DNA from 2 places in the Pandoraea thiooxydans genome. Region 1 is predicted to be linked to the other one. Evidence: predicted binding sites of a transcription regulator. Region 1 holds the regulator's gene; the other holds the start of a gene.
What was found. Region 1 encodes sigma-54, which starts transcription at its own class of promoters, with help from an activator protein. Its sites were predicted from a motif close to TGGCANGNAANCTGCTTT; they were not measured.
Positions count from the first base shown of each region.

Region 2: a site for sigma-54 is predicted at 4,203-4,220, ahead of PATSB16_RS18015 (urease subunit gamma). Genes of this name have one in related genera too.

Region 1 is NZ_CP014839.1:3,552,321-3,567,875, reverse strand. It holds gene PATSB16_RS16310 (50S ribosomal protein L25/general stress protein Ctc) at 1-291, opposite strand, end outside; gene PATSB16_RS16305 (ribose-phosphate pyrophosphokinase) at 435-1,385, opposite strand; tRNA gene PATSB16_RS16300 (tRNA-Gln) at 1,434-1,510, opposite strand; gene ispE (4-(cytidine 5'-diphospho)-2-C-methyl-D-erythritol kinase) at 1,558-2,415, opposite strand; gene lolB (lipoprotein insertase outer membrane protein LolB) at 2,439-3,056, opposite strand; gene PATSB16_RS16285 (tetratricopeptide repeat protein) at 3,053-4,861, opposite strand; gene mutM (bifunctional DNA-formamidopyrimidine glycosylase/DNA-(apurinic or apyrimidinic site) lyase) at 4,941-5,771, shown strand; gene mutY (A/G-specific adenine glycosylase) at 5,801-6,916, shown strand; gene rapZ (RNase adapter RapZ) at 6,925-7,797, opposite strand; gene PATSB16_RS16265 (PsiF family protein) at 7,932-8,210, opposite strand; gene hprK (HPr(Ser) kinase/phosphatase) at 8,299-9,267, opposite strand; gene PATSB16_RS16255 (PTS sugar transporter subunit IIA) at 9,311-9,766, opposite strand; gene hpf (ribosome hibernation-promoting factor, HPF/YfiA family) at 9,985-10,329, opposite strand; gene PATSB16_RS16245 (RNA polymerase factor sigma-54) at 10,452-11,939, opposite strand; gene lptB (LPS export ABC transporter ATP-binding protein) at 12,049-12,816, opposite strand; gene lptA (lipopolysaccharide transport periplasmic protein LptA) at 12,809-13,450, opposite strand; gene lptC (LPS export ABC transporter periplasmic protein LptC) at 13,470-14,093, opposite strand; gene PATSB16_RS16225 (KdsC family phosphatase) at 14,103-14,645, opposite strand; gene PATSB16_RS16220 (KpsF/GutQ family sugar-phosphate isomerase) at 14,642-15,555, opposite strand, start outside.
Region 2 is NZ_CP014839.1:3,891,894-3,907,448, reverse strand. It holds gene ureG (urease accessory protein UreG) at 1-459, opposite strand, end outside; gene PATSB16_RS18035 (urease accessory protein UreF) at 471-1,151, opposite strand; gene ureE (urease accessory protein UreE) at 1,147-1,743, opposite strand; gene ureC (urease subunit alpha) at 1,793-3,502, opposite strand; gene PATSB16_RS18020 (urease subunit beta) at 3,504-3,809, opposite strand; gene PATSB16_RS18015 (urease subunit gamma) at 3,849-4,151, opposite strand; gene PATSB16_RS18010 (urease accessory protein UreD) at 4,315-5,202, opposite strand; gene urtE (urea ABC transporter ATP-binding subunit UrtE) at 5,245-5,946, opposite strand; gene urtD (urea ABC transporter ATP-binding protein UrtD) at 5,952-6,794, opposite strand; gene urtC (urea ABC transporter permease subunit UrtC) at 6,791-7,894, opposite strand; gene urtB (urea ABC transporter permease subunit UrtB) at 7,976-9,580, opposite strand; gene urtA (urea ABC transporter substrate-binding protein) at 9,636-10,895, opposite strand; gene PATSB16_RS17980 (aminotransferase-like domain-containing protein) at 11,130-12,560, opposite strand; gene aptA (omega-aminotransferase AptA) at 12,780-14,081, shown strand; gene PATSB16_RS17970 (M81 family metallopeptidase) at 14,119-15,555, shown strand, end outside.

The DNA of each region.
Region 1 (15,555 bases):
GTGATTCGGATCGACGCGCAGGAAGTCGACGTGCAGCACCAGTTGCTTGAACGGGTGATATTGAACGTCACGCAACAGCACCTGCTCGGTGGTTCCGCCCACTTCCAGGTCGAGAATCGACGAATGGAAGGCTTCTTTGCGCAGCGCGTGATACAGCGCGTTGTGATCGAGTTCGATCAGTTTCGGGTCGACGTTCGCACCATACACGATACCGGGGGTTTTGCCGGTATTGCGCAGGCGGCGGCTCGCACCCGTTCCCTGCAGACTACGCTCGAAAGCGACTACTTTCATGATGACTCCCAGTGACCGCCCGCGACCAGGCGGTGAAGTGCCGGCAACACCCGAAACCCGGGGATCCGGCGATTAAAAGGGCAGGGATATTTCCCTGCCCACTGATATCGGCGGCGCGACGCCGCCGAAAAAATGCGTATCGATCAGAGATCGGCAAACAGCGACATGACCGAATCGCCCCGGCGAATGCGCGAGAACGTCTCGGCCAACAGGCCGGCGCTGCTCAGTTGGCGAATTTTTTGACCCTGCGAGTCGCCGCGCAGCGGAATCGTATCGGTGACGACCACTTCATCCAGATCGGACTCGTCGATTCGCTTGGCCGCGCCACCCGACAGCACCGGATGGGTACAGTAAGCGAAAACCCGCTTGGCTCCGCGCTCCTTAAGGACCTGGGCGGCCTTGCACAGCGTGCCGGCCGTATCGACCATGTCGTCCATGATCACGCAGGTGCGGCCTTCGACCTCGCCGATGATGTTCATCACCTCGGCCACATTGGCTTTGGGGCGACGCTTGTCGATGATCGCCAGATCGCAATGAAGTTGCTTGGCCATCGCACGGGCGCGCACCACGCCGCCGACGTCGGGCGACACGACCAGCAGGTCTTCGTACTTCTGCTTGCGCAAGTCGCCCAACAGCAGCGGCGAAGCATAGATATTGTCGACCGGGATGTCGAAGAAACCCTGAATCTGGTCAGCATGCAGATCCATCGTGATGATGCGCTCCACGCCCGCGATCTGCAGCATGTTGGCAACCACTTTGGCTGAGATCGCCACGCGCGCCGAACGGGGGCGGCGATCTTGCCGTGCATATCCGAAATAGGGAATCGCCGCGGTGATGCGTCCGGCCGAGGCACGCTTGAGCGCGTCGACCATGATCAACAGTTCCATCAGGTTGTCGTTCGTCGGCGCGCACGTGGATTGCAGGACGAAGACATCCTTGCCGCGTACGTTTTCCTGAATTTCAACCTGAATTTCGCCATCCGAGAAGCGACTCACCATCGCTTTGCCGAGCGGAATGCCGAGAATGCGGACGACCTCTTGGGCCAGGGCGGGATTGGCGTTCCCGGTAAATACCATTAAGCCATCGCTACTCATCTGGCACCTGCGGGACTGGGTGTGGGCGAAGCTGAACTAAAGAGAAACTGGCAGGGGAAGAAGGATTCGAACCTTCGCATGCCGGAATCAAAATCCGGTGCCTTAACCAACTTGGCGACTCCCCTACGCTGACCGATACCTCGCCGCGACAACCGCGACGAAGAAAAACTTCTTATGACGCAAAGCCAAACAGCGGATGACGATCGAGACTGGTACAAATACGGCCTTGCCAGTGCTCCGGTAACCTGCTGTACGCTTCCTGCGCCTGGATCCGATCGCCAAATGCCGCAAAGACACTGGCGCCGGAACCGGTCATGCGGGCGGTACCGAACGGCTTGAACCACTCGAGTACCGCAGCGACTTCCGGGTATTTCTCGGTGGCAACCGGCTGCATATCGTTGCGGCCGAAGACATCGTAATTACCGTGCCCGAGAAAGTCCGTAATTGTGATTGATTTCGTATTACGTGTCAATCGGGGATCGTTGAAAATTTCGACAGTCGGCACTTGCACGGGCGGCGTGACCACCAGGAAGTACCGTTGCGGCAAATCGACTGCCTGCAGGCGCTCGCCCAGTCCCTCGGCAAAGGCGTTGCGGCCAAACACGAAGAACGGCACGTCGGCCCCGAGTTGAAGGCCCAATCGGGCCAGTTCGGCGCGCGGCAGATCGAGTTGCCAGAGCCGGTTGAGCGCCAGCAGCGTGGTAGCGGCGTCGGAGCTGCCGCCACCGAGGCCGGCGCCTTGCGGCAGGCGCTTCTCGATGGCGATATCGACACCGAACCCTGTTCCGGTATGAGTTTGCAGCAAGCGCGCCGCGCGTACCGTGAGGTCGCTCTCCGGTGGCACGCCTGGCAGGGGTGTTTCGTGCATGATCCGGCCGTCGGCGCGTCGCCGGAAATGTAGCGTATCGGCCCAGTCGATCAATTGAAAGACCGTCTGCAACTCATGGTAGCCGTCGGCGCGCCGGCCAGTGATATGTAAAAAGAGATTGAGCTTGGCCGGGGCGGGGCAATCGCGCAGCGTGTCGGACATGACCGGTTTGTTTGTCTATCGGATTAATTATCGAGCACCAGCTTGACCTGGAGCGGTTCGCCGTTGACTTCGCGCGACAGGTTGACGCGCTTGATGTGCGCTGGCTGAGTGTCTGTGTAACTGAGGTAGTCGATTGTCCAGCCGTCCTGCTGCAATTGCGTGATACGCCCGGTTTGCGGGTCGCGCGTGAGAGTGCCGTGCGTATTGGGCGCGGCTTCGAGCTGCAGCCAATAGCGCAAGCCCGCCACCGGCAGAGCGAATCCGAGCGCATCGCGCATGACCTGCTCCAGCCTGGGGCCGGTCAGCGGGGCGCGGTTGGGCAGTTCGAGTTTGGCCTCGCCTGGGGTGCTGTAGACGATTGCCTGGGTCTGGCCGAGCGGATTGAGCAGTTGCAGCGTGACGGCATCGCCGCGTTGCCGCCACGCAAAATTACCGTAGGCGTTTTTGATTTCGCCGTTTTGCTCATAGCGCACGGCAAACCGCCCGTCGTAATCCTGAACGGCGCTACCGGCGGCCGTATTCGCGACCGAAGGCGCCTGCAAACTGGCACAGCCGGGCAGAACGCAGGCGGTTGCCAGCAAGCCGCTCAACAGAAACGGGCGCAGCCAAAGCGTGGGTCTTGCCATCAAGCTCATACTCATGGATTGAAGTGGAAGCGCTTGAGCGTCGCTTTGAGCGTGTCGTCGTTGGGGTCGACCTTGTAGGCCTCGCGCCAGTATTTGCGCGCTTCATCCTGTTGGCCGGATTCCCACAGCGCTTCGCCCAGATGTGCACCGATCTCGGCTTGTGCCTGGATGGTAAATGCCTGCTTGAGCAGGGCGACGGCCTCGCTCTTGTCGCCCATGCGGAATTTGACCCAACCCAGGCTGTCCATGATGTAAGGGTCATTGGGCGCCAGGGCGGACGCCTTTTGCAGCAGCTTCAACGCCTCCGGCAGACGGGTATTGCGCTCGGTGAGCGAATAGCCCAGCGCGTTGTACGCCTGCGCGTTGTTCGGCTGAATCGCGATCAGGCGGCGCATGGCCTTTTCCATGACCTCGTAGTGCTTGTTGAGTTCGGCTGCCATGCCGTACTGGTACAGCAGGTCGCCGTCGCTCGGATACTGCTTGGAAAGTTTGGCGAGCAGTTCTTCGGCCGCGCCGAAGCGTTTGGCCTTGACCAGGATGTCCGCCGCGCCGCGCTTGAGAGTCAATTGATCCAGCGGGTCACTCGTTTGCACGGAGCGCAGCAGAGCGAGCGCGGCCCCCACCTTGTTTTGGTCGCTCAGGAGCTGGGCGCGCCCGATCTGGGCGGGGATGTACGCGGCACTGCCAACCGAGATGCGGGTGAGCCATTGATCGGCCGCCTGATAATCCTTGCGGTCTTCGGCGATTTGAGCGAGATAAATATAAGCTTGGGCCGGGTCGGTATTCTGCTGAACCGCCTCGTCGGCATACTTGCGCAGGTATTGCTCGGCTTGTGCGTTGTGCTGGCTGTGCAAGTTGAGCAACGCCAGCGCCATCAGGGTTGAGAGGTCGTGAGGATAGCGTTTTTCAAGCAGTTCGAACTGCTGTTGCGCGGCGTCGAGCTTATTGTCTGCCAGCAGCAATCGTGCATAAGCAAAGCGCACTTCCTTGGCATCGGGGTTGCGGGCCAAAAACGCCTGCAGCTGGGCAATCGCAATGGGGCGTTCGGAAGCGCCGACTTCGGATAATTGCAGCGCGGCGGCCTGGTAATCCGGCTTGATTTTGAGCGCGGTATCGAGCGACGTCATGGCAGCGGCCGGTTGGCCGGCAGCCAGTTGCTCGCGGGCCATCGCGAGTTGTGCTTCGGGGCGCTGCATGTCGTTGACGAGCATGCGTGTCAGTACCGCCAACGCGTCGTTCTGGTTCGGTGCGCGGGACAACAACTGCTGGAGTTCGAGGATGGCTTCGCCGCGCCGCGCCTCGGGCACTGCCGCGAGTTCTTCGGCGAGCAGCGGCTCGGCTTCCTTCAGGTGGCCGGTACCGACCTCGAGGCTGGCGAGCAGTTGACTGGCGGGACGGTATTGCGGATCCAGGCGGTGCCACTGGCGAGCGGCAACCAGCGCGTCGCCCAGTTGTCGGGCACCAAGCGCAATTTCCACCGAGCGGCGGGCCATGCGCGGATCGTGCGTTTCCTTGGCCAGCGCCAGATAAGTATTGTATGCAGGCGCCAGCAAGCCCCGCTGCAAGCTGATTTCCGCCGCCAGCACCTGGAACATGATTTCGCTGTTAAGCGCGACGTTGGGCAGCTTTTCCTGCTGTGCGGCCGGTTGGTTGGCGATGATTGACGACGCCGGCATGGCCGGCGAAGGGGCTTCACTCTGTGCAAAAACCGGATGTAGCGTGGTGACACCGAACAGTGTGCCTAAAACGGCCAGGGTGCGCCAGCAGGCTGTGAGCCGCGGCAAGTACTTCTGAAAGCGGGGGCGGATAATGGTCGGCATAATGGTCCGATGCGTGTTTCAATGGATTGTAGCGCGCTCGCTACAATAGAGTCTAAATCCTCAAGAAACGTTCGACAGTATGCCTGAGTTGCCGGAAGTCGAAGTAACCCGCCGGGGCATTTCCCCCCATGTCGCAGGCCAGCGCATCACCCGTGCCGACGTGCGGGTGCCCGCTCTGCGTTGGCCCGTGCCGCCCGGTTTGGACGCGTTATTGCGCGGCCAGACACTGCGCCGGGTCGAGCGGCGAGGCAAGTACCTGCTGCTGGGGTGTGACCAGGGCTGGCTGCTGGTTCACCTCGGCATGACCGGCACCTTGCGCGTGCTGTCCGATGTGACGGCGCTGCCGGCGGCCGGCAAGCACGATCACGTCGATCTCGTGTTCGAGCGCTGCATATTGCGGTATCGCGACCCGCGCCGCTTTGGCGCGGTGCTGTGGCATCCGGCCACGGCCGGCGACGTTTTGCACCACCCGTTACTGAGCACGTTGGGCGTCGAGCCTTTTTCCGACGACTTCAGCGGCGCGCTGCTGCATGCCCGCACGCGCGGACGCAGTGTGGCAATCAAGCAGGCGTTGCTGGCCGGCGATATCGTGGTCGGGGTGGGCAATATTTATGCGTCGGAGACCCTGTTCCGGGCGGGCATCCATCCGCGCGCGGCTGCCGGCCGCATTTCCCGGGCCCGCTACGATCGCCTGGCTCAGGCCATTCGCGAAATTCTCGCCGCCGCCATCGACAAGGGCGGCAGCACCTTGCGCGACTTCGTCGGCAGCGACGGCCAAAGCGGCTATTTCCAGCTCGATTACTTCGTGTACGACCGGACCGGAAAGCCGTGCCGTGTATGCGAGACGCCGATTCGCCACATCGTGCAGGGCCAGCGCTCGACCTTTTATTGTCCGCGCTGCCAGCGCTGAACCACCGTTCGTACAAACCTCGTTCGCCAATGCCCCCCAGCTCGCTTCAGACCTCTTTCGCGCCTCGCCTGATCGCCTGGCAGCAGCGTCATGGCCGTCACGACTTGCCGTGGCAAAACACCACCGACGCCTATCGCATCTGGCTGTCCGAGATCATGTTGCAGCAGACGCAGGTCGCCACGGTGATTCCCTATTACGAGCGCTTCCTGCGGCAATTTCCCACCGTGGCGGCGTTGGCCGCAGCGCCGCAGGATGCGGTGATGGCGCTGTGGAGCGGACTGGGCTACTACAGCCGCGCACGGAATCTGCATCGCTGCGCGCAGCACGTGGTGGACGAATATGACGGGCAATTCCCGCGCGACGTCGAGGCGCTCGCGCGTCTGCCGGGCATCGGACGATCGACGGCGGCAGCCATAGCGGCTTTCGCCTACGGCGCGCATGCGGCGATTCTCGATGGCAATGTCAAGCGTGTGCTCACGCGCGTATTCGGCATCGAAGGCTATCCCGGCGAGACCCGGGTCGAACGCGAGTTGTGGCAGCTGGCCGATGCACTGCTGCCCGGCACCGATTTGCAGGCGTATACGCAGGGCGTCATGGATCTGGGCGCTACCGTGTGCGTGCGCGGCAAGCCGCTATGTTCGGCCTGTCCGTTTGCCGATGATTGCGTTGCCCGGGCCACCGGTCGCGAGCGGCTGCTGCCCACGGGCAAGCCCCGCAAGACCGTTCCCGAAAAGCATTGCGACATACTGGTGATGTGCGATGGCGAGCGCGTATTGTTCGAGCGCCGGCCCGACAGCGGTATCTGGGGCGGATTATGGAGCCTGCCGGAATTTGCTCCACCGACCGCGGTGCCCGGCGAATCGGTCTCGTCGAGCGATATTGCCGACGCGGCGGGGCGCTATGGGCAGGTGCGCGAGATCGAACGCATGGCGGCGCTCTCGCATACCTTCACGCATTTCAAGCTGAATCTTCAGCCATGGCTGATTACATTGACGCGAGCAAGCGGCCCGCGAGACACCGGCCAAGCGTGGCTGGCAGCGCACGAAATTGCCGCGGCTGGCTTGCCGGCTCCGATTCGCCGCATCGCCCTGGCGCTAAAGGGCAACGGCAAGCAGCTGTCGTTTGGCCTGGCTTCTGCCGATTGAAAGGCCGGCTAGGATTGCACGTCGGCCGGCAGTTCCCGGTGCCGCACGATGACACTGGTGCGGCCGCTGAAACGGGTCGCCAATGTCTGAGCAATGTAGACCGAGCGGTGCTGCCCGCCAGTGCAGCCAATCGCAACGGTCAGGTAGCTGCGGTTGTCCCGCATGAAGCTGGGAAGCCATTTCTCCACATAGGCAGCGATGTCGTCGATCATCTCGAGGACTTCCGGCACGCTGCTGAGAAAATCGATCACAGGTGCATCGCGGCCCGTCAGCGGCCGCAATTGAAGGTCGTAATACGGGTTCGGTAGCGAGCGCACGTCGAACACGAAATCGGCGTCGAGCGGCACGCCATGCTTGAAGCCAAATGATTCGAACATCAGCGTCGGGCCTTGCTGATCCTGCTGAACGAATTCCTTGATCCAGCGTCGCAGCGCGCTGGCCCGCAAATTACTGGTGTCGATCTGATGGCCGAGCTCGGTCAGATCGCTGAGCAAATCCCGTTCGTGCTCGATGGCCTCGACCAGCGAACCGCTGTCGGAAAACGAACCGTTCGGCAGCGTCGACAACGGATGACGGCGCCGGGTTTCCGAATAGCGCTGCACGAGCGTTTGCGTGTTCGCGTTGAGAAACAGCACGCGCACATCGTGGCCGAAACGCCGCAATCCGCCGATGATCGGAGGGAGATCGTCGAGCGCGCCGCCACTGCGTGCATCGATGGCCACGGCGAGTTGGCCGTGACCCTGCATGTCGAGGTACTCGGCCAACTCAGGCAGGAATCTGGACGGCAGGTTATCGACACAGTAATAGCCGGCGTCTTCCAGCACATTGAGTGCGACCGATTTTCCCGAGCCGGAAATTCCCGTGATGAGGACGATTTTCATGGTCTGGTCTGAAGCGAAGCGCGATCCCCGTTGGTAACGAGTCCAACTCGCATGGTCAGTCTGGGCCGGTCGAAAAAAAGGGCAGCCGGGCTGCCCTTGCGATCGATGTGCGACCTACGAGGCGACGCACGGGTTCAGTGCTTGCCGCTCAGACATTCTTTCATGAAGGCCTTGCGCTCGTCACCCTTTTTGCCGGTGGCTTCCTTGTTGCAGGCTTTCATTTTCTCCTGCTGCGACATCGGCTTTTTGGCCGACAGGCATTCCTTCATGAATGCTTTGCGCTCATCGCCCTTTTTGCTGCCGGCCTGACGGTTGCATTCGGTCATCTTGCTTTGCTGCGAATTTTGCGCAAACGTCGGTGCGGAATAATAGAGGGGGGCAAGCAACAGCAGCATAGCCAAGACTTTCTTCATGGTTATCTCCTGACGTCGGTGAGGGGGGCGGCAAGCCGCGCAAGCATTACAGCATGAAAGGGCAGGGCGCGCAAATTCACCCGATGCGTCAAAGCAGCCTGCCTTGGGCTCCGCCGTCGGGCTCCTGCATTGCCAGTCGCTGGCGTTCCATGAAGTCCTGCAGGGTGTCGATGCCGCGCAGCTGCAAAATGGTGTTGCGCACCGCAGCCTCGACCAGCACCGCGAGGTTGCGGCCCGCAGCCACTTGCAGCGTGACCTTGCCGATCGGCAATCCCAGGACGTCGACGGTCTGCATTTCCAGTGGCAAACGCTGGAATTCACCATCCGGCCTGCGCACCAGCTGGACGATCAGCTTCAACTTCATTTTGCGCCGTACGGCGGTTTCACCAAAGATCGTCTTGATGTCGAGCAGGCCCAGGCCGCGCACTTCCAGCAGATTCTGTAAAAGCGGCGGGCAGCGTCCCTCGACGAAATCCGGGCCCAATCTGACAAAATCCACGGCGTCGTCCGCCACCAGTCCATGGCCGCGGCTGATCAGTTCCAGTCCCAGTTCGCTCTTGCCAAGGCCGGAGTCGCCAGTCAGCAACACGCCCATGCCGAGAATGTCGAGAAAAACACCATGCATCGTGCAGCATGGGGCGAAGACCCGGGAGATATACAAACGCAGGCTATCGATGACCGATGCGGTCGACAGCGGCGTGGTGAACAGCGGCGTGGACGAGCGGGTGCAGCGCAGCACAAGGTCGGGCGGCGCGGCCAGGCCGTCGGCGACCACCAGAAACGGCGGCTCGAGCGCGATCAGCTCGGTCATGTTGTGCTTGCGGTTTTCTTCGGAGAGGCGCTGGTAATACTTGAGTTCGGCCTCTCCGAGCACCTGGATGCGATTCGGGTGGATCAAATTCAGGTGACCGACCAGATCCGCGCTCGACGTGGCGTTGGAGACTGTCTCCGGAGCAAAGCCCCGTTCCCAGCCCTCGTGGCCGGCCAGCCAGCTCAGTTTGAGCGTGGCCGCATTGTCGTCGAAAATACTTTGGGCGTTAATGCCGTTCAGTTCCACCGTATTCCCTCTTGAGACGTGCTTGCCGTTGACGGGGGCGGCATCAAGGTTGCCAAGTGCTCAGGGCCTGATGAATGACTTCCGGCTCGGTAGCGCTGGCGAGTATCTCCCGCATCGAACGATCGGACAGTAACTGGGCAATTTCCGACAGAATTTCCAGGTGCTGCTGGTTCGCTTGCTCCGGCACAAGCAGGAAAAACAGCAAGGATACGGGTAACCCATCCGGCGCTTCGAACGGGATCGGATCGGCCAGGCGAATAAACGCAGCCAGCGGATGCTTCAGCCCTTTGATGCGCCCGTGCGGGATGGCGACGCCCTCGCCCAGGCCGGTCGAGCCGAGCCGTTCGCGGGCAAACAGATTGTCGGTCACAGCGCCGCGCGCTTGCCCGTGATTGTTCTCGAACAACAGTCCGGCTTGTTCGAAGACGCGTTTCTTGCTGGTGACATTCAGTCCCAGGACAATATTGGTAATAGGTAAAAGTTTGACTAGACGGTTCATCTTGTGATGCGGCGCTCAAATGGCGTGGAACCGAAACCCCGGGAATCGACCACGCATTATAGACCAGCGAGGCGTTGTCGCTCTCGGATCAATCTTATTGTGGCATGCATCCCGATTTGACGTATCCGGCGGATGTCTCGGCACATAAAGCAAAGGGCCGCTGCTGCGGCCCTGGTCACATGCCGGCGTTCTGGCCGGCGACTGCTCATTGATTGAATCTATTGAGGTAGATCTGGCGATTGATGTTTGATTGCTTCATGCTGATGCTCCTGAAGACGATCCTTGTGCCGAATCACCTGGCGGTCCAGCTTGTCGATCAGCATATCGACGGCAGCGTACAGATTGCCGTCGCAACTTTCTACGTATATATCCTTGCCCTTTAAATGCAGGGTGATTTCCGCCTTTTGCCGTTTCTCTTTTTCCTTATGGTTGTCGAGCGACAGTAGCACACTGACATCGATCACCTGGTCAAAGTGCCGGACCACGCGGTCCAGCTTGTTGACCACATACTCGCGCAACGCTGGCGTGATGTCGAGATGGTGTCCACTGATCTTGAGATTCATAGCTGCTCTCCTTGCTGGGGCGCCGCGGTGTTGGGTGTGGCGATTCAGTTGGCGGTTGCTTGCATCGTCACGGAATGAGCGCCGCGGCAGGGCGACCCCGATGCGGGTTAGCGCATCGGACCTTACAAAGATTTGCGCAAATTGACTGCCGGGATCCGTAACGCTTCGCGGTATTTGGCAACGGTGCGCCGTGCCACCACGAAACCCTGCTCACCCAGCAGTTCAGCTATGCGGCTGTCGGAAAGGGGGTTTTTGGACTCTTCTGCTCCTATCAGTTGCTTGATGAGGGCGCGAATGGCGGTCGAGGAGGCCGCCCCGCCGGTGTCGGTTGCCACATGGCTGCCGAAAAAATATTTCAGCTCGAACGTGCCGAACGGCGTGAGCATGTACTTGCTGGTCGTTACGCGTGAAATGGTCGATTCATGTAAGCCTAGCGTATCAGCAATTTCCCGCAAAACCAAGGGCCGCATGCCGATTTCACCGTGCGTGAAAAAATTCTTTTGCCGCTCGACGATGGCTTGCGCGACGCGCAGGATGGTATCGAAGCGTTGCTGAATATTCTTGATCAGCCAGCGCGCCTCCTGCAGTTGCTGCTGGAGATTGCCGGCGCCCGGGTCGTTGCGATTGCTGCGCAGAATCCGCGCATACATTTCGTTGATGCGCAGCTTCGGCATGATCTCCGGATTCAACTCCGCGTGCCAGGTCTTGCCTGACTTGCGCACCAGGACGTCCGGAATGACGTAGTCCGTGGTGGGGCCGCCATAAGCCGAGCCGGGGAATGGATCGAGCGCGCGGATCGCTGCATGAGCCGCGCGCAATTCGGCGTCGCTCGCGCCGAGCAGGCGTTTGAGTCGAGTGAAGTCGCGGGCCGCCAATAACTCGAGATGGTCCTGCACGATCCGCAGCGCCAGCGCCCGGACTGCATTGGCCGGCTGGCGCTGCAACTGCAGTTTCAGGCATTCCGCGGCGTTGCGCGCGCCCACGCCCGCCGGATCGAAGCTTTGCAGCAGGGCCAGTGCGGCATTCAGTTCCTCGGTTTCGAGCTCGAGCTCCGACAACAGCTCATGCTGGATTTCATCCAGCGTAATTCCCAGATAGCCGTCTTCATCGAGGGATTCGATCAGGAAGCCCACCAGGGCACGGTCCCGTTGGCTGGCCTGGGTCAGATTCAGTTGCGCGAGCAGATGTTCGCGCAGGCTGGTCTGGTCGACATGCAGTTGCGGCTGTGACGCGTCGTCGTCGTCCTGGGCGTTGCCATTGCGACTGAAATCGTTGAGCGTCCAGTCGCCGGCGGTGTCCCGCAGGGGTTCGCCATAATCGCTGCCGTCCTGGTCGCCGCCGCCCTCGGGCGATGCCGCTTCGCGGCTGCCGCCAAGCGGTGGCTCGGCGGCGGATGCGCCGCGCTCGCTGCGCAAGGAACCGTCGGTGTTGACGCGAACCGAGCCCGAGAGCCAGTCGTCGGCCTGCTCCAGCATCGGGTTTTGTGTCAGCGCGTGTTCCACTTCCTGCTGCAGCTCGAGCGTCGACAGTTGCAGCAAACGGATCGATTGCTGCAACTGAGGGGTCAGGGCCAGATGCTGGGAGGTGCGTAGTTGAAGCGTCGGTTTCATATCGTATCCTGGTTCAATTGTAGAGGCTTTGCCAGGACAAGGGAACCGATGCGCGCACCAGCGCGGCGGCGTGTTCGGGGAGGCGTGGCGGGGGACGTGCCCGCACCCATTACATGCGGAAGTTCTCGCCCAGATAAACGCGCCGCACGCTCTCGTCGGCGACGATCTGGTCAGGCGTGCCGGCGGCCAGCACGCTGCCTTCGCTGATGATGTAGGCGTGGTCGCAGATGCCGAGCGTCTCGCGTACGTTGTGGTCGGTGATCAACACCCCGATGTTGCGATCCTTGAGAAACCGCACGATACGCTGAATCTCCAGCACGGCGATCGGGTCGACACCGGCGAACGGCTCATCCAACAGGATGAAGCGCGGCCGAGTGGCCAGCGCCCGCGCGATTTCGACGCGGCGGCGCTCGCCGCCGGACAGCGACATCGCCGGATTGGCGCGCAAGTGCGCGATCTGCAATTCGTCGAGCAACGATTCGATGCGCTCGTCGATGTCTTTCTTGGGCAGCGTCTTGCCGTCGTCGCCGTTTTGCAGTTCAAGCACTGCGCGGATGTTTTCCTCGACACTCAGTTTGCGAAACACCGAGGCTTCCTGGGGCAAATACGATAAACCGAGTCTGGCGCGCCGGTGAATCGGCATGTCGCTCAACAGGGTGTCGTCCAGGCTGATCTGCCCCGCGTCGGCCGGCACCAGTCCGACGATCATGTAAAAAGAGGTCGTCTTGCCGGCGCCGTTGGGACCAAGCAAGCCGACCACCTCGCCGCTTTTTACATCCAGCGAAACGTCTTTGACGACAGTGCGCGTGCCGTAACGCTTTTTCAGGTTGCGTACGGTCAGGACGCTCTTGACGGGCTGTTGGGATGGGCTATTCACGCGGATTGCCGAGACTGTTGGAGGGTTTCAGGGCGGTGCCGGCCCCGCTCGGCGCCGCGGCACCCGGGGTGCTGGCGGTTTTTGGCGCCAGGGTAGCCCGCACGCGGCCGCCCGGGTTGTTTTCGCTGACCTGGTCTTTGCCGCCGACGGCCGTATAGACTTCGTTATACGTGTCGTAAGTGATCACGCTGCCATGCACCTCGTCCATCACCTTGGCGCCGGCGAGCCGCTTGAGCACCGCATGCTTGGTCAGCGTGGCGATCTGGGTCTTGCCGTTGTAATCGATTTGCTCGCCCCAGCCTTCGATATATTCATCGAGACCGTCGCGCTTTTGTTTCATGAACGCGAGCTTGCCCGGCGCGGCATAGGCGGTGGCGTACTGATAGCCCTCCGGATCCTGATGCACCTCGACGCGGTCGGCCTTGAGCACGATGGTGCCCTTGGTGATCGTCACGTTGCCGGTGAATACGTTGACCTGCTTGAGATCGTCGTAGCGCATCTGGTCCGACTCGATGTTCATCGGCTTATCGCGATCGGCGCGTTCGGCACGCGCTGGCATCGAGAACAGCAACGCGCACGCGAGGATGGTCAGCGCCGCGCAGCCCAGGCGCCAGAAGATGGATCGGTCGGTCATGAGTCTTGTTGTGATGGCTTTAATGTTTTGCCCCGGTTGGTTTGGCGGTGCCCCGTGAGCCGTTCAATTCGGCGGGCATGATGGTCCCGCGCACGTTGCCGAGCAATTGTAATACCCGGGTAACGTTATTGAAATTCATGCCGCTGGCGGTCATCACCGACTGCCCGCGCGTCAACTGCACCGGCATCTCGGTGCGCACGACATCGTCGTTGACCAGCACCTGGAAGTGCTGCGAGGTCGCTCTCATGCCAGGATCGGTCGCATCGGGCGCGCGCGTGATAACGGCCTGATCGTACAGGTCGACCACCGAGTCGTCACTGTTGATCGTGCCGCGCAGGGCCGTCGCGGTCACCTCCGGCTGCCCGGGCGTAAAGGCGCGAATCGCCGGGCGTGTCACGCTGGTGGTCGAGTCGTCCTCGTAGTGCACCATGGTGGCCGCATTGATCCGGTACTGGGTTTGCCCAGTGGCCGAGAGCATCGAAATCGAGATATTGTCGGCGTAGTAGTCCGGCGTGTGATGCTTGGGACGTTCCGCCGACGGCTCGCTGGTCGGCAGCGTGCGCTGCACCAGCCAATAGGTTCCGGAGGCCAATGCGGCCAGCAGGATGGTCGCCAGGATCGAGGTCGGGGTTACGCGTTGCATCGGGCGGTGCTATGCCAGGACCTGGTTCAGCAAATCGTCGTAGCTGCCCCGCGCGCGCAGCACGAAGTCGCACAGCGCGCGCACTGCGCCGGCGCCGCCGCTTTGCTCGGCGATCCAGTGGCAGCGCTGGCGCACCTCGGGGTGGGCGTTGGCGGGAGCCGCGGCAAAACCCACCCGCGTCAGCACCGGCAAGTCGGGCCAGTCATCGCCCATGTAGCCGCATGACGCCGGCGCGATGCCGGTGGCCGCGCACAACGCGTCGAGCGCGGCGCGCTTGTCGCTGGCGCCTTGATGGACATGCGCGATGCCTAGCTCGGCCGCGCGCAGCGCCACCGTCTCGGAACGACGGCCCGTAATGATGCCGACCTCGACCCCGCTGGCAGCCAGCAATTTCACGCCGTGACCGTCCAGGGTGGAGAACTGCTTGCCGAATTCCCCCTGCGGGCCATACAGCAGGCGACCGTCGGTAAACACGCCGTCGACATCGAAAATCATCAGGTCGATGCGAGCGGCGCGCTGCCGGGCGACGGTAAGATCGTGCGATTGGGTCATACCACTTTGGCCGCGAACAGGTCGTGAATGTTCAAGGCGCCGAGCAGGCGATCGTCGGCATCGGTGACGAGCAACTGCGTGATACCGTAGCGCTCCATCAGCTCGGCGGCCTCGGCAGCCAGGTGGTCGGGCCCGATGGTGCGCGGCCGCGCGGTCATGACTTCGGTCAGCTTGAGCTCGCGAAAATCGAGCGTGCGTTCCATCAATCGCCGCAAGTCGCCGTCGGTGAAGATGCCGGCTACCTTGTTGTCGCGATCGACGATGGCCGTCATGCCGAGGCGTTTCTTGGTGATTTCGAGCAGGGCTTGCGACAGACTCGCGTCAAGCGTCACCTGGGGCACCTGTTCGCCCGTGCGCATGATGTCTCTGACGTAGGTCAGCAGCCGTCGGCCCAACGCGCCGCCCGGGTGCGAGCGCGCGAAATCTTCCGCCCCGAAGCCGCGCGCGTCGAGCAGGACGACCGCCAGTGCGTCGCCCAGTGCGAGTGCGGCGGTGGTGCTCGCCGTGGGAGCCAGATTGAGCGGACAGGCTTCTTTTTCGACGCTGGCGTCGAGATGCACATCGGCCAGCTTGGCCAGACTCGACGCCGCGTTACCGGTCAGGGCGATCAACGCCGCGCCGGAGCGCTTGACCGCCGGCAGGATGCTGACCAACTCCGCCGTTTCGCCTGAGTTCGACAGCGCGACCACGATGTCCTCGGCGGTAATCATGCCGAGATCGCCATGGCTTGCCTCGGCGGGATGAACGAAGAATGCGGGTGTGCCGGTGCTGGCGAACGTCGCCGCGATCTTGCGGGCGATGTGGCCTGATTTCCCCATGCCGCTGACGACGACCCGGCCCTTGCATGCCAGCAGCAAGCCGACTGCCGCGGCAAAGCTTTCATCGAGCTGTGCGCCGATGCGTTCCACTG
Region 2 (15,555 bases), 340 kb from region 1:
ATCCGATTTGGTGATGCCCGGCCCGCCCTTGCGCGGAATCTTCTCGCCGCCGGCCACGTCGATCACGTAAATCGTCAGATCCGACAGTTCCGGACTGAAGGTGGCCGCCAGGTTATCTCCGCCGGACTCGATGAAAACCACGTCGGCTTCGGGAAAGCGCTCCAGCATGCGGTCGACCGCCTCCAGATTGATCGATGCGTCTTCCCGGATCGCCGTGTGCGGGCAGCCTCCGGTCTCGACCCCCAGGATGCGCTCGGCCGGCAGCGCGCCGGCAACGGTCAGCAGCCGCTGGTCCTCCTTGGTGTAGATGTCGTTGGTGATCACCACCAGGTCATAGCGCTCGCGCATTGCCTTGCACAGCATTTCCACCAGGGTGGTCTTGCCCGAACCGACCGGGCCGCCGATGCCGACGCGTAATGGGGGATTGGGCTTGCCGCGGCTTGTGGGAGATTGGCTCATGGTCGCTTGTTTTACGAACGAAATAAACGGGAATACTGGTTCTCGTGCCGCGCCGACAGAATCGCCAGATGCGGCGCGAAGGTCGACACGGCCTCGGGCGGCGTGTCGATCGCGCGCGCTACGACCGCAGGCAGCTCGGCCCGCAGCGCGACGATCAGTTTTTGCGCGGCCAACTGTCCGAGCGGCACCGCCTTGAGCGCGGCGGCCACCTGGTTTTCCAGCCAGCTGAACGCATATGCGTTCAGGCACGCCGGGAGGCCGATGTCATGCGCGATTGCCGCGTAGGCGAACACGGTCGGCAGCGCGACCGGCTTGAGCGCGGCCAGCACCGCCTGCTGCGCGGCGCCGCCCCAGCCAAGGGCCAAAGCCAGTTGCGCAAGCGACCAGCCCATCTGCTCGGTTTCGGCGCGCAATTCGGCGCTTTCGCGGCTGGCGAGCAGCCACGCGTTACCTTGCGCGACGGCGGCGAAATCGTCGCCGCGCCAGCGGCGCCACTGCAGCGCCAGCAACGGCGCCTCGCAGCGCGCGAAAACGCACTGCAACTGACTGCCGATCCATCGGCCGGCGGTGGCCGCGTCGGTAATCAGGCCGCTCTCGACGGCCGCCTCCAGTCCCTGCGAATAACTGAATGCGCCGATCGGCAGCGCCGGCGAGGCCAGGTGCAGCAGCGCGCTGAGCTCGTGCAGGTCAATGTCCGTGGCGGTGGTCGTGTCCATGGGTGTGATCGTGCGGATGGGTATGGCCGTGCCCATGGCCGGCGGCACCATGGTCATGCTCGCGGAACACCTGCTGGGCCAGCGCATAGTCCTCCTCGAAGGAGGCGTCGTGACCATGCCGGTGACCGCCGCCATAAGCGCCGGCCTCCGGGTCGAACGGCAGGCTGGCGGCTTCGACCTGCATGCCCAGGCGCTCGAGCATGTCGCGCAACACCGGGTCGGCCTCGAGCTTCAGGAAGCCGTCGCCGACTTCGACCGGGGTGTGCCGGTTGCCCAGATGGTAGGCCGCGCGCGCCAGCGCCTGCGCATTGGGCGCGGTAACGCGCAGCACGTCCTGCGGCGCGGCCTCGACGCGCACCAGCCCGCCGTCATCGGCCACCAACAGGTCGCCGTGGCGCAGCACCGTGCCGCGCGGCAGGAACAGCGCGACCTCCTCGCCGCCGACGAGCGCCGCGCGCAGCCGGCTCCTGCAGCGCGCCTCGAACGGCAACACCAGCACCGCGGCGCGCGCGACCAGCGGCGCGGCCAGACGGGTGGCGGGATCCAGCCGTTTTTCGATGCGTCGCAGCGCCGGCATCGCAGGTGAATCGAGAGCGCTCATAAGGCAATTCGCATTTTTAGAAGAGAAAGTAGCGCTGCGCCATCGGCAATACCTTGGCCGGCTCGCACGTCAGCAACTCGCCATCGGCGATCACCTGGTAGGTTTCAGGGTCGACGCTGATGGCGGGCAGCCAGTCGTTGTGGATCATGTGCGTCTTGCGCACGCCGCGGATGCCATGCACCGGAACGATTTGCTTGCTCAGGCCATAGCGGCCGGCGACGCCGGCATCGAACGCGGCCTGCGAGACGAAGGTCAGCGACGTGCGGGCCAGCGCGCCCGCGCGGCTGCCGAACATCTCGCGGTAGTGCACCGGTTGCGGCGTCGGGATCGACGCGTTCGGATCGCCCATGAGGGCCATCGAGATCATGCCGCCCTTGAGCACCAGGCTCGGCTTGACGCCGAAGAAGGCCGGCTCCCACAGCACCAGATCGGCCCATTTGCCGACTTCGATCGACCCGATTTCATGCGCCATGCCATGCGTGATGGCCGGGTTGATCGTGTACTTGGCGATGTAGCGCTTGACGCGGAAGTTGTCCGCGGGCGAGGCCTGCGGGCCGCCGAGCACGCCGCGCTGCACCTTCATCTTGTGCGCGGTCTGCCAGGTGCGCATTACCACTTCGCCGACCCGGCCCATGGCCTGCGAGTCGGACGAGATCATCGACAGCGCTCCCAGGTCGTGCAGGATGTCTTCGGCGGCGATGGTTTCGCGCCGAATGCGCGATTCCGCGAACGCAATATCCTCGGCGATCGACGGATCGAGGTGGTGGCACACCATCAGCATGTCGAGGTGCTCGTCGAGCGTATTCACCGTATAGGGCCGCGTCGGATTGGTCGACGACGGCAGCACGTTCGGTTCGCCGCACACCTTCAGGATGTCGGGTGCGTGACCGCCGCCGGCCCCTTCGGTATGGTAGGTGTGTATGGTGCGCCCTTTGATGGCCGCCACGGTGGCTTCCACGAAGCCGCCCTCGTTGAGCGTATCGGTATGAATGGCGACCTGCGTATCGGTGGCCTCGGCCACCGTCAGGCAGGTGTCGATCGCCGCCGGCGTGGAGCCCCAGTCTTCATGCAGCTTCAGGCCGATCGCACCGGCCTCGATCTGCTCGAGCAACGGCGCGCTCTGGCTGGTGTTGCCCTTGCCGAGAAACCCGAGATTGATCGGCCAGCCGTCCGCAGCCTGCAACATGCGTTCCATATGCCACGGCCCGGGCGTGCAGGTGGTCGCGTTGGTGCCGGTCGCCGGGCCGGTGCCGCCGCCGAGCATGGTGGTCACTCCCGAGGCCAGGGCCTCCTCGATTTGCTGCGGGCAAATGAAATGGATGTGCGAATCGATGCCGCCGGCCGTCACGATCATGCCTTCTCCGGCAATCACTTCGGTGGCCGCGCCCAGCGGGATCGTCACGCCGGGCTGAATGTCCGGATTGCCGGCCTTGCCGATCGCCCAGATACGGCCCGCCTTCAGGCCGATGTCGGCCTTGACGATACCCCAATGGTCGACGATCACCGCGTTGGTGATTACCGTGTCTGCCACCTCCGCGTGGGTGCGTTGCGATTGGCCCATGCCGTCGCGAATTACCTTGCCGCCGCCAAACTTCACTTCCTCGCCGTAAATCGTGTGATCGCGCTCGATTTCGATGAACAGTTCGGTGTCGGCCAGGCGCAGCCGGTCGCCTGTGGTCGGGCCGAACATCTCCGCGTAGGCGCGGCGCGTCATGCGCACAGTCATCTCAGAGTCTCCCCATCACTTGAGCGTTGAAGCCGAAGACGGCGCGCTCGCCCGCGAGCTCGACCAACTCCACGGTGCGTTCCTGACCCGGCTCGAAGCGCACGGCGGTGCCCGCGGCGATATTGAGGCGAAAGCCGCGGGCGGCCGCGCGGTCGAAGCGCAGTGCATCGTTGACTTCGGCAAAATGAAAATGCGAACCGACCTGCACCGGCCGGTCGCCGCTGTTGGCGACCGTCACGACGATCGTCGCGCGGCCGACGTTCAGTTCGAGCTCGCCGTCGGCGGCGATGAGTTCTCCCGGGATCATTTATCTTCCTTTTTGTGGATGCCTTTGCAGGGACGCCGCCTAGGGGATCGGGTGGTGCACGGTGACCAGCTTCGTGCCGTCGGGGAACGTCGCTTCGACCTGAATATCCGGGATCATCTCCGGCACGCCGTCCATCACATCGTCGCGGCCGAGCAGGGTGGTGCCGTAATGCATCAGGTCGGCCACCGTCCGCCCGTCACGGGCGGCCTCCATCAGCGCGGCGGTGATAAAAGCGACTGCTTCCGGGTAATTGAGCTTGAGGCCGCGCGCGCGGCGTCGTTCGGCCAGCAGGGCGGCGGTAAAGATCAGCAGCTTGTCTTTTTCGCGGGGGGTCAGTTTCATCGGTTCGTCGTGTTATCGAGGATTGCGCCAGGCGCGCGCCCGGTCTTGACTCATGCACGAAGCGTACCAGCCAGGCTGCGCCGTCGGCCGGCTCGTTAGCGTGTCGCGCCATGCACCGCAACGAGGCATGCACCGATTCCGGGCAAAACGATCCATCATGGTGCTAGGTCGCCCATAGCCGCAGCGGCACACCCGGCGTGCCATGCACCAGCGGCCGCAAGCGCAGCCATTGCTCGATCAGCAATTGCCGCACGGCCTCCATGCGCTGGCCGAGCACGCGCAGCAGCAACAGGTTGCCCGGCAGGCAGGTCACGCCTGCGCGCAGATCGGGGCCATACGGCAAGGCCGGCGCCATGGTCTCGGCAAGCTCGGCGGTACAGGCAGGTCCCACGGCCCACAGGGTGGCGAACACGGCAAACCCGTCGAGCGCGGCCGGCGACGTGCGCAGCGCGTCGGCCGCGTCCAGCACGGTCTGTTCGACCCACAGCAGCTCGCCTCGCGCGTCGTGCAGGCGCATCAGCGAGCGCCACTGCCCCGATGTCCAGCGCTCGCCCGAGGCCTGGCGGCCCAGCAGTACCGCGTCCCAGCCGATCGCGGTGGCGCCGGCGCCCAGCGTGACCTCGATGCGCTGCTCGGCGCGGGCCGCCTCGAACACGATATTCTCCAGCGGCAGCCAGTCGAGCCGGGCCTGCGCCCCCAGCGTCAATTGAATCGTCTGACACGCGCCGGCGTGCGGGGTCTTGTACCACTTGGTCGCGCCCGGCGTGGCGAACACCGCGTGGGTGCCGGCGCCGAGCCCGATGTCCAGCCGCAGGTCGTCGCCGCCGGCAATTCCCCCCGGCGGGTGCACGATCACGGTGTGGCATATGCCGGGGCCTTCCGGATACAGCGCCTTTTGCACCACCAGCGGCCCGCTGTGATGTCGCCGCGCCAACACCGTGCCGGCGTCGCGGCGCTCGTAGTCGAGCTGGAGATGGGCGCACCAGCCTGGGCCGGCAAATGGCTCGGCGGCGCTCGGGCCGGCCGGCGATTCAGGAAGATCGTTGTGCATCGAGGAAATAGTTGCGCGCGCGATGCGCCGAATGTAGCACGCTCATACGGCGACCAGCTCCCGCACGCCATGCTGCTCCATCTCGCTGCCCAGACCGCTGGCGACGATGGTGCCGCGGCTCATGACGCCGTAGTGATCGGCCAGCGCCCGGGCGAAGTCGTAGTATTGCTCGACCAGCAGCACCGTCAGGCCCAGATCGTCGACCAGCTGCCGCAGCGTCACGCCAATCTGCTTGATGATCGAAGGCTGGATGCCTTCGGTCGGCTCGTCCAGAATCAACACCCGCGGCCGGCTCATCAGGGCCCGTCCGATCGCCAGTTGCTGCTGCTGCCCGCCCGAGAGATCGCCGCCGCGCCGCACGCGCATGTCGCGCAACACCGGAAACAAGGCGTAGATTTGGTCGGGCACGCCCCGGCCGGCCTCGGCCGCCGGCAAACTGGCCGCACCGATCAGCAGGTTCTCCTCGACCGTCAGGCGCGGGAATATCTCGCGCCCCTGCGGCACGTAAGCCAGGCCACTGGTCACGCGTGCATAAGGCGCCAGATGATTCAGCGGCCGGTTCTGCCACAGAATTTCACCGGTGCGGATCGGCACGGTTCCCATCAGGCATTTGAGCAAGGTCGTCTTGCCCACGCCGTTGCGGCCCAGCAGCACCGTCAGCTGCTTCTCGGGCACCTGCAGATTGACCTCACGGAGGATATGGCTGCCGCCGTAATATTGGTTGACGCCCTTGATTTCCAGCATGATTGCTAGCGTCCAAGATAAGATTCGATCACCCGCTCGTCGCGCTGCACCGCGTCGAGCGTACCTTCGGCCAGCACCCGGCCTTGCGCCATCACGGTCACCCGCCCGGTGTCGCCCGCCAGCGATGCGACGAACGACATGTCGTGCTCCACAACCATCATCGTGCAGTGTCCGCGCAGCGTTTGCAGCAGCTTCGCCAACTGCACCGTCTCTTCGTCGGTCATGCCCGCGGCCGGCTCGTCGAGCAACAGTAGCTGCGGTTGCTGCATCAGCAGCATGCCGATTTCCAGCCGCTGTTTCTGGCCGTGCGAGAGCGCGCCGGCACGGCGTCCCGCTTGCCGTTCCAGGTCGATCAGCGACAACGTCTGCTCGATGCGCTCGCGCGTGCGGCGATCGAGCCCGGCATGAAAGGCGGCGAACCAGCGCTTGTCGTTGTCGCACGCGAGTTCGAGATTTTCCCAAACCGTATGCTGCTCGAATACGGTTGGCTTCTGGAATTTGCGCCCGACGCCGGCATGCGCGATGGCCGGTTCATCGAGTTTGGTCAGATCGATAGTCTGGCCGAGAAAGGCCTGTCCGCTGTCGGGCCGCGTCTTGCCGGTGATGACATCCATCATGGTGGTCTTGCCTGCGCCGTTCGGACCGATCACGCAACGCAGCTCGCCCGGCTTGAGCGAGAGTGACAGATCGTTGAGCGCGCGAAACCCGTCGAAGCTCACGCTGATGTTCTCGAGGTACAGGATCAGTCCGTGCGAGATGTCGATCTGGCCTGGCACCAGCAAGTGATCCAGCCCGGTGATGCTGCCGCTCACGCTGATGCCTTCGGTGTCGCTGATCAGCGGGTTCATGCTTCGTCTCCCGTGCGAGGCTTCCTGGCCAGGCTGCGCAGCAATCCCATGACACCGTGCGGCAGCAACAGCGGCACCAGCACGAACATGGCGCCCAGAAAAAATAGCCAGTACTCGGCGAAGTAGGCCGTGAAGACACTCTTCGCCCCATTGACCAGGAAGGCGCCGAGCACCGCGCCCAGCAGACTGCCGCGTCCGCCGATGGCAACCCAGATGGCCATCTCGATCGAGTTGACCGGCGACATCTCGCTCGGATTGATGATGCCGACCTGCGGCACGTAAAGCGCGCCGGCGATACCGCACAGTACCGCCGAGAAGGTCCACACGAACAGCTTGTAGCCCAGCGGCCGATAACCAAGGAACATCGCGCGCGATTCGGCGTCGCGCATCGCCGTGACCACCCGCCCGAACTTCGAGATGACGAGCGCGCGGCACACCAGCAAGGCCAGCACCAGCACCAGGAAGGTCACCAGGAACAGCGCCGTGCGGGTGCCCGGCGCGACGATCGAAAACCCCAGCAGGCGCTTGAAGTCGGTGAAGCCGTTGTTGCCGCCGAAGCCGGTCTCGTTGCGATAGAACAGCAGCATCGCCGCATACGTCATGGCCTGCGTGGTAATCGACAGATACACGCCCTTGACGCGCGAGCGAAAGGCAAAAAAGCCGAACAGCCACGCCAGCACGCCGGGCACCAGTACGATCAGCAGCAAGGTGAAGGCGAAGCTGCCGGTGCCATGCCAGAACCACGGCAGATGCTTCCAGCCGAGGAACACCATGAAGTCCGGCAGGTTGCTGTGGTAGACGCCGTCGCGCCCGATCGCACGCATCAGGTACATGCCCATCGCGTAGCCGCCCAGCGCGAAGAACAGCCCATGGCCCAGGCTGAGGATGCCGCAGTAGCCCCATACCAGGTCGAGCGCCAGTGCGGCGATCGCGTAGCACATGATCTTGCCGATCAGTGTCATCGTGTAGGCGGACAGGTGCAGCGGGTGCGAAGCCGGCAATACCAGCGAGCACAGCGGCACGATGATCAGCACTGTGAGCACCAGCGCGGCCAGCGGTGCGGCCGTGTATTTGGGCAGCAGCCGTGGCCGCTCGGGCATGCCGCCGACGGTGGACGCGGCAGACCCGCGCTGCGGCGACAGGCCGGCGGGCGACACGTCAAAAGAAACGGGGGAATTCATTCAAGCCTCCGCACTGCGCCCTTTGAGAGCGAAAAGTCCTTGGGGACGCTTTTGGATGAACAGCACGATCAGCACCAGCACGGCGATTTTTGCCAGCACCGCGCCCCAGGCCGGCTCGAGCAGCTTGTTGAGCAGCCCCAGTCCGAAAGCGCCGAACACCGTGCCGGCCAACTGGCCGACGCCGCCCAGCACCACCACGAGGAATGAGTCGATGATGTAGCCCTGACCGAGATCCGGCCCGACGTTGCCGATCTGCGACAGCGCGCAGCCACCCAGCCCGGCGATGCCCGCACCGAGGGCGAACGCGTAGGCGTCCACGCGCCGGGTGCGCACGCCGACGCAGGCGGCCATGTTGCGGTTCTGTGTGACGGCCCGGATGAACAGGCCCAGCCGGGTCAGGTTCAGCAGCGCCCAGGTCAGTGCCACCACGACCACCGAGAAGCCGATGATGACCAGTCGGTTGTAAGGCAGGATCAGGTTGGGCAGCACGCTCACCCCGCCGCTCATCCACGACGGGTTGGCGACATCGACGTTCTGTGCGCCGAACAGCGTACGCACGATTTGCATGAGCAGCAGACTGATGCCGAAGGTGGTCAGCAGCGTCTCGAGCGGCCGGCCATAGAGAAAGCGCAGCACGGTGCGCTCGAGCATCAGCCCGACGATCGCGGCGGCCAGGAACGAGGCGGGGACGGCGGCCACCAGATACCAATTGAAGGCGTGCGGCAGGTAGTGCTGGAACAGGGTTTGCACGACGTACGTGGCGTAGGCGCCGATCATCAGGAATTCGCCGTGCGCCATGTTGATGATGCCGAGCAGGCCGTACGTGATGGCCAGCCCCAGCGCCGCCAGCAGCAGCACGCTGCCCAGGCTCAGGCCCGCGAACAGCATGCCAAGCAGCTCGCTCTTGCGTTGGTCGTTCTCGAGTTGCGCCAGGCCGGCCTGGGCCGCGACGCGCACGCCCGTGTCGGGTTCGTCGAACGTGCCGTCGGGCTTGCGCGCCACCAGCGGCAGCAGCAGCCCGCGCATTTGCGGATCCGCGCGTGCCACGATAATCGCGATCGCCTCGCGCCGCTTGAGCGGGTCGGCATCGTGCAGCGCGGTCACGGCCCATAGCTGATCGAGCTTGCGCTTCAGGTCAGGGTCGGTCTCCCGGTCGCGCGCCTGTTCGACCTGCACGCGGAAGTCGGTGCTGCCCGAGTGCAACAGGGTACGGATTGCCTTGGCGCGCACCGCCGGGTCCAGCGATTGCAGGTTCAGCGCGGCGGTGGCGTCGTCGACGCGCGCGCGCAGCACATTGTTGAGCACCACCGGTTGCGCATTGTCGTCCTTGACCGGCTGGCCGCTGAGCACATCGCGCAGGGTGTCGCCGTCCTGGACCAGGATCCGGTTGTCGTCGCCGACCAGTACGTCGCCGGCGGCCAGCGCCTTCAGCAGCGTTTGGCTGGCCTCGGTGCCGTCGTCCACCAGGTGATGGATCGCCTGAGACTTGGCGTCGAAATCCATGCCGCCCAGCGGTGCGATGTCGGTCTCGGTCAGTGCCATTGCGGAGGTCTGACCCAGTAACAGGACGATCAGTAGTGCGAATATTTTGATCAGGCGTGACATGGAAGAATCCTGGGCGCCGCCGGCAGTCGGCGGCGCCGAAAGTTGCCGAAAACGATCAGCTCACCGTGTCGGGCTTGCCCTGATTGCCCGGGATGTAGGGGCTCCACGGCTGTGCGCGGATGGTCGTCTTGGTTTCCCACACCACGTTGAACTGCCCGTCGGCGCGAATCTCGCCGATCATCACGGGTTTGTGCAGGTGGTGGTTGCCGTCCATCATGAGCTTGAAGCCGTCGGGCGCGTTGAAGGTCTGGCCGATCATTGCCGTTCTCACCTTGTCGACGCTGGTGGTGCCGGCTTTCTCTACCGCCTGCTTCCACATATGCATGCCGACGTAGGTCGCCTCCATCGGGTCGTTGGTCACGCGCTTGCTGCCGCCCGGCAGATTCTTGCGCTTGACGTACTCGAACCACTCTTTCTTGAATGCGGTGTTCTCCTTGTTCCTGAGCGACATGAAGTAATTCCATGCGGCCAGGTTGCCCACCAGCGGCTTGGTGTCCATGCCGCGCAGCTCTTCCTCGCCGACCGAGAACGCCATGACCGGCACGTCGGTCGCCTTTAGGCCCTGATTGCCGAGTTCCTTGTAGAAAGGCACGTTGGAGTCGCCATTGATGGTCGAGATCACGGCGGTCTTGCCGCCCTGGGCGAACTGCTTGATATTGGCGACGATCGTCTGGTAATCGCTGTAGCCGAACGGTGTATAGACCTCCTGAATATCCTTGTCCTGCACGCCCTTCGAATGCAGGAAGCCGCGCAGAATCTGATTGGTGGTACGCGGATAGACGTAGTCCGTGCCGAGCAGGAAGAAACGCTTGGCGCCGCCGCCTTCGGCGCTCATCAGATACTCCACCGCTGGGATTGCCTGCTGGTTCGGCGCCGCGCCCGTATAGAAGACGTTGCGCGACATTTCCTCGCCTTCATACTGCACGGGGTAGAACAGCAGGCCATTGAGTTCTTCGAAAACCGGCAACACCGATTTGCGCGACACCGAGGTCCAGCAGCCGAACACCACGGCCACCTTGTCCTGGGTCAGCAACTGCCGCGCCTTTTCGGCGAACAGCGGCCAGTTCGATGCCGGATCCACCACCACCGGCTCGATCGGGTGCCCCATCACGCCGCCGGCGCGGTTGATCTCGTCGACCGTCATCAGCGCCACGTCCTTGAGCGACGTTTCGGAAATCGCCATCGTGCCGGACAGGGAATGCAGAATGCCGATCTTGATCGGCTTCTTGCCCTGCGCCCAAACTTTTGAGGACAAACCCGGAATGGCAAGCGCCCCCGACATGGCCGCCATGTTTAACAGCGTGCGTCGTTTCATTTGATTTCCCTTCGTAAGTGATTGGACTACGCAGACTCAGGAGGCAATAGTCGTGCCAATCCCTCGATGCCACGACGATTGCCATGCCACGCTTCGCGGCGGTGCGCATTTGCATCGCATCAGTGCAGGCGGGGCGTGGCACGCGGCCGCGTGCGCCATGGCAGTGCGCGGGCCGTGCGCAGGGAGTGCGGGACTGGGAGTGCGGGGCAGGGCGCGCGCCGGACGGCGCGTCCCTCACGAGGCGTGTGCCGCGCTCAGTGTGGTCTCGAGAAAGCGGTACAGGCGCGCGTCGTCCGAATAGGCGGCATTGAAGCGGAACCAGTGACACGGTTCGGACTGCGTGACGAAGAACTCGCCGGGTGCGAGCATGATTCCCTGCGTGAGCGCGTGCTCGGCGATCTCGCGCGAGGAGGGCGTGCCCTCAGGCAGGGCGGCGCACACGAACATGCCGCCGTCGGGTTTGGCCAGCAGGCTCAGGCCGCAGGCCGTCAATTGAGTGCAGAGGCGGCTGCGCGCCCGCGCCAGGCGATCGGTGAGCCGCTCGATGTGCTTGCGGTGGCCGCCCTCGGTCAGCACCAGATGAACCAGGCGCTCGTTGATTTCCGAGGTGGTCAGGCCGCCGATCATTTTGGTGCGCGCGAGCTCGGCGGCCAGCGCTGGCGCGCAAGCGACATAGCCGACCCGGATCGAGGGCGAGATGGTCTTCGAGAAGCTCCCCAGGTAGATGACCCGGTGCAAGCCGTCCATGGCGGCCAGGGCTGGCGCATTGGGCGGCGCCAGCTCGCGGTAGATATCGTCGTCGACCACCCACAGGCCGTGCTGTTCGGCAAACTGCAGGATGCGGTGCGCGCATGCCGGCGACAGCGACGTGCCGAGCGGGTTTTGCAGCACGCTGTTGAGGAATAGCGCGCGCGGCCGATGGGTTTGGATCGCGCTCTCCAGCTGCGCCAGATCGAGCCCGGCGGCGTCGCGCGGCACGCCCACCACATGCAGGCCGGCGCTGCGCAGGATCGCCAGCAGATTGCAGTAGGCGGGCTCCTCCACCAGCACGGCGTCGCCCGGGTGCAGCAAGGTGCGGGCGATCAGGTCAAGACCTTGCGTGGCGCCGTGCGTCAGGACGATCTGGTCGGCATGCGCATCGAGCGCGATATCTGCCAGGCGTCGTGCGATGCTCTGACGCAGCGGGGCATACCCCTGCGGGTGGCCGTAATGCACGAAGCGCGTGCCCGCGCCCTTGGCCAGCTGCCGCAGCGCGCCTTGCAGGCCGTCTTCGTCCAGCCAATCGTCCGGCAGCCAGCCGCAGCCGCTCTTGACCGGAATGCTGTCGTCGGCAAACACCTCCGAGAGCAACCAGGCGTTGCCGACCTCGCGCGCGACCGCGCGCGGCCGCGGCCGCGGCATATCGTGCGCGGGATCGTCGCTGGCCACGAAGAAGCCGGCGCCACGCCGTGCGATCAGGACACCTTGTGCGACCAGCCGGTCGTAGGCTTCGACCACCGTGAAGGTGCTGATACCGTGCGCCTGCGCCAACTGGCGGATCGACGGCATGCGCATGCCGCCGTGCAGCACGGCGCTGTGTCGCGCGCGCTCGATCTCGCGCACGATCTGTTCGACCAGCGATGCGGGCTGGCCGCGGTCGAGCGCCAGGCGTAACGGTTGACTCATGGTGGGGGACTCCGGCAGCGCAGGCCGGCCGGGCATCGGCTGTTGCCTGCACACTCATGGCATGGTGCCGATACAGAATACGCAGTTTCCGCTCAACTGTACATGTCTGTATTGGTCGCCGATGCTTAATATGGTGTTCGATGCGCCCGGCGAGGGTCCGCGGCGCGCTTTGAAAATCGAAGGAGATGAGCCGTGGAATTGCATGATGCGCCGCTCGATATGTCGGCATTCTGGATGCCCTTTACCGCCAATCGGGAATTCAAGCGGGCGCCGCGCCTGCTGGTCAAGGCCGAGGGCATGTACTACACGTCGCACGACGGCCGCCAGGTGCTCGATGGCACGGCGGGCCTGTGGTGCGTCAACGCGGGGCATTGCCGTCGCGAGATCGTCGAGGCCGTGCGGGCGCAGGTTGGCGAGATGGACTTCGCGCCGACTTTCCAGATGGGTCATCCGAAGGCGTTCGAGGCGGCCGCCAAGCTTGCCGAACTGACGCCGGGCGACCTGAAGCGGATTTTCTTCACCAACTCCGGCTCGGAATCGGTCGACACCGCGCTGAAGATCGCGTTGGCGTATCACCGCGCGCGCGGCGAAGGCCAGCGCACGCGCTTCATCGGCCGCGAGCGAGGCTACCACGGGGTGGGCTTCGGCGGCATTTCGGTCGGCGGGATCGCGCCCAATCGCAAGACCTATTCAGGCGCGCTGCTGCCTGCCGTCGATCACTTGCCGCACACCCTGAACCTGGCCGAGGCCGCTTTCACGCGCGGTCAACCGGCATGGGGCGCGCATCTGGCCGACGAACTCGAGCGGCTGGTGATGCTGCACGACGCCTCGACCATCGCCGCGGTCATCGTCGAGCCGCTGGCCGGCTCGACCGGCGTGCTGGTGCCGCCGCAGGGTTATCTGCAACGGCTGCGGCAGATCTGCGACAAGCACGGCATCCTGCTGATTTTCGACGAGGTGATCACCGGCCTGGGGCGGCTGGGCGCGCCATTCGCCTCCCAGTATTTCGGCGTGACGCCCGACCTGATGACGCTGGCCAAGGGCATCAACAACGCGACGGTGCCGATGGGGGCGGTGGCCGCCCGGCAATCGATCCACGACACCATCGTCAATGCCGGCCAGGCCGGGGCGATCGAATTCTTCCACGGCTATACCTATTCGGGCCACCCGCTGGCGGCAGCGGCGGCCTGCGCGGCGCTCGACCTGTATCGCAGCGAGGATCTGTTCAACCGGGCCGCGCAAATGGCGCCCCATTTCGAGGATGCCATCCACGCGCTCAAGGGGCTGCCCGGCGTGCTCGACATTCGCAACCTGGGCCTGGTCGGCGGCGTCGAACTGCAGCCGCGCGCCGGTGCGCCGGGCGCGCGAGCGCACGAGATTTTCGTCAAATGTTTCGAGCAGGGCGTGCTGATTCGCTATACCGGCGATATTCTGGCGTTTTCGCCGCCGCTGATCGTCGACCAGGCGCAAATCGCCCAATTGTTCGACGTGGTCGCGCAAGCCATTCGCACGACCGCCTGAGCGGGGTATCGGCCGCCACTGTTCACGAGGTCCGCGCATGAAGATCGTCATTGCCCGCATGAACCACGAGACCAATACGTTCTCGCCGGTGCCGACACCGCTGGCCGCATTCGGGCCGTGCGGGCCCGACTACGGCGACGACGCGTACCGCGCCAACCGGGGCGCGCGCACGGCGATGGGCGCGTTCATCGAGCTGGCCGAACAGCACGGCGCCGAACTCGTCACGCCGCTGTCGGCCACCGCCAACCCGAGCGGTCCGGTGGCGGCCGAGGCCTACGACGCGATGTGCGCGCGCATCGTCGAAGCGGTGGCTGGTGGCTGCGACGCCATCCTGCTGGATCTGCATGGTGCGATGGTCGCCGAGAACAGCGATGACGGCGAGGGCGACCTGCTGGCGCGCGTGCGGGCCGCGGCGCCGGGTGTGCCGCTGGCGGTGGCGCTCGACCTGCACGGCAACGTAACGCAGAAGATGATTGACAACGCCGACATTCTCGTCAGTTTCAAAACCTACCCGCACGTCGACATGTACGAGACCGGCGCGCATGCGGGGCGCCTGTTGTTCGACCAGTTGGCCGGACGCCTGCGCCCGGTGGTGGCGTGGCGTCGCCCGCCTCTGATGACGCACACCCTGCGCAGCGCCACCGGCGAGGGCGCGATGCAGCGCGCGGTGGCTGCGGCGCGCGCGGCCGAGCGCGACGGCATGGCCGCCGTGTCGATTCTGGCGGGGTTCTCGCTGGCCGATATCCCGGCGCCGTGCCTGAGCGTGGTGGTGGTCGGTAATGGCGACGCGGCGGCGGCCGACGCGGTGGCCGAGCGCATCGCCCGGCAGATCTGGGCCGAGCGACAGGACTTCGTCTATCGGAGCGAGCCGCTGGCCGTCTCGCTCGAGCGTGCCGCGCAACTTGCCGCGCAAAGCGATGGGCGGCCTGGTCCGGTGCTGCTGCTCGATCATGGCGACAACGTCATGTCGGGCGGCACCTGCGACACCATGGACGTACTGCAGGCGGCCCTGGCGCACGGGCTGGACGGCATCGCGGTGGGCCCGCTGTGCGATCCGCAGGCGGTCGGCGAGTTGTGCGCGGCCGGCGTCGGCGCGCGCGTCACGCTCGCACTCGGCAACAAACGTGAGATACCCAAACTGGGCATGACCAAGACCCCGGTGGTGCTCAGCGGCGTGGTGCGCGCCATTACCGACGGCGAGTATGTGATCACCGGCCCGACCTACACGGGCCAGCGCGCCTACATGGGCCGCACCGCGGTGTTCGACATCGGCGCGGCGCAGGTCGTGGTGACCGAGCGGACCCAGGAGCCGCTGGATGTGGGGGTATTTACCAGCGTCGGCATCGACCCGGCCCGCCAGCGTTTTTTGCTGCTGAAGTCGCGCATGTATTGCCGCCCGGTTTTTCTGCCGCTGGCGCGAGGGCTGGTCGAGTGCGACAGCGCCGGCGTGACCAGTTCCGACTACGCGTTGTTT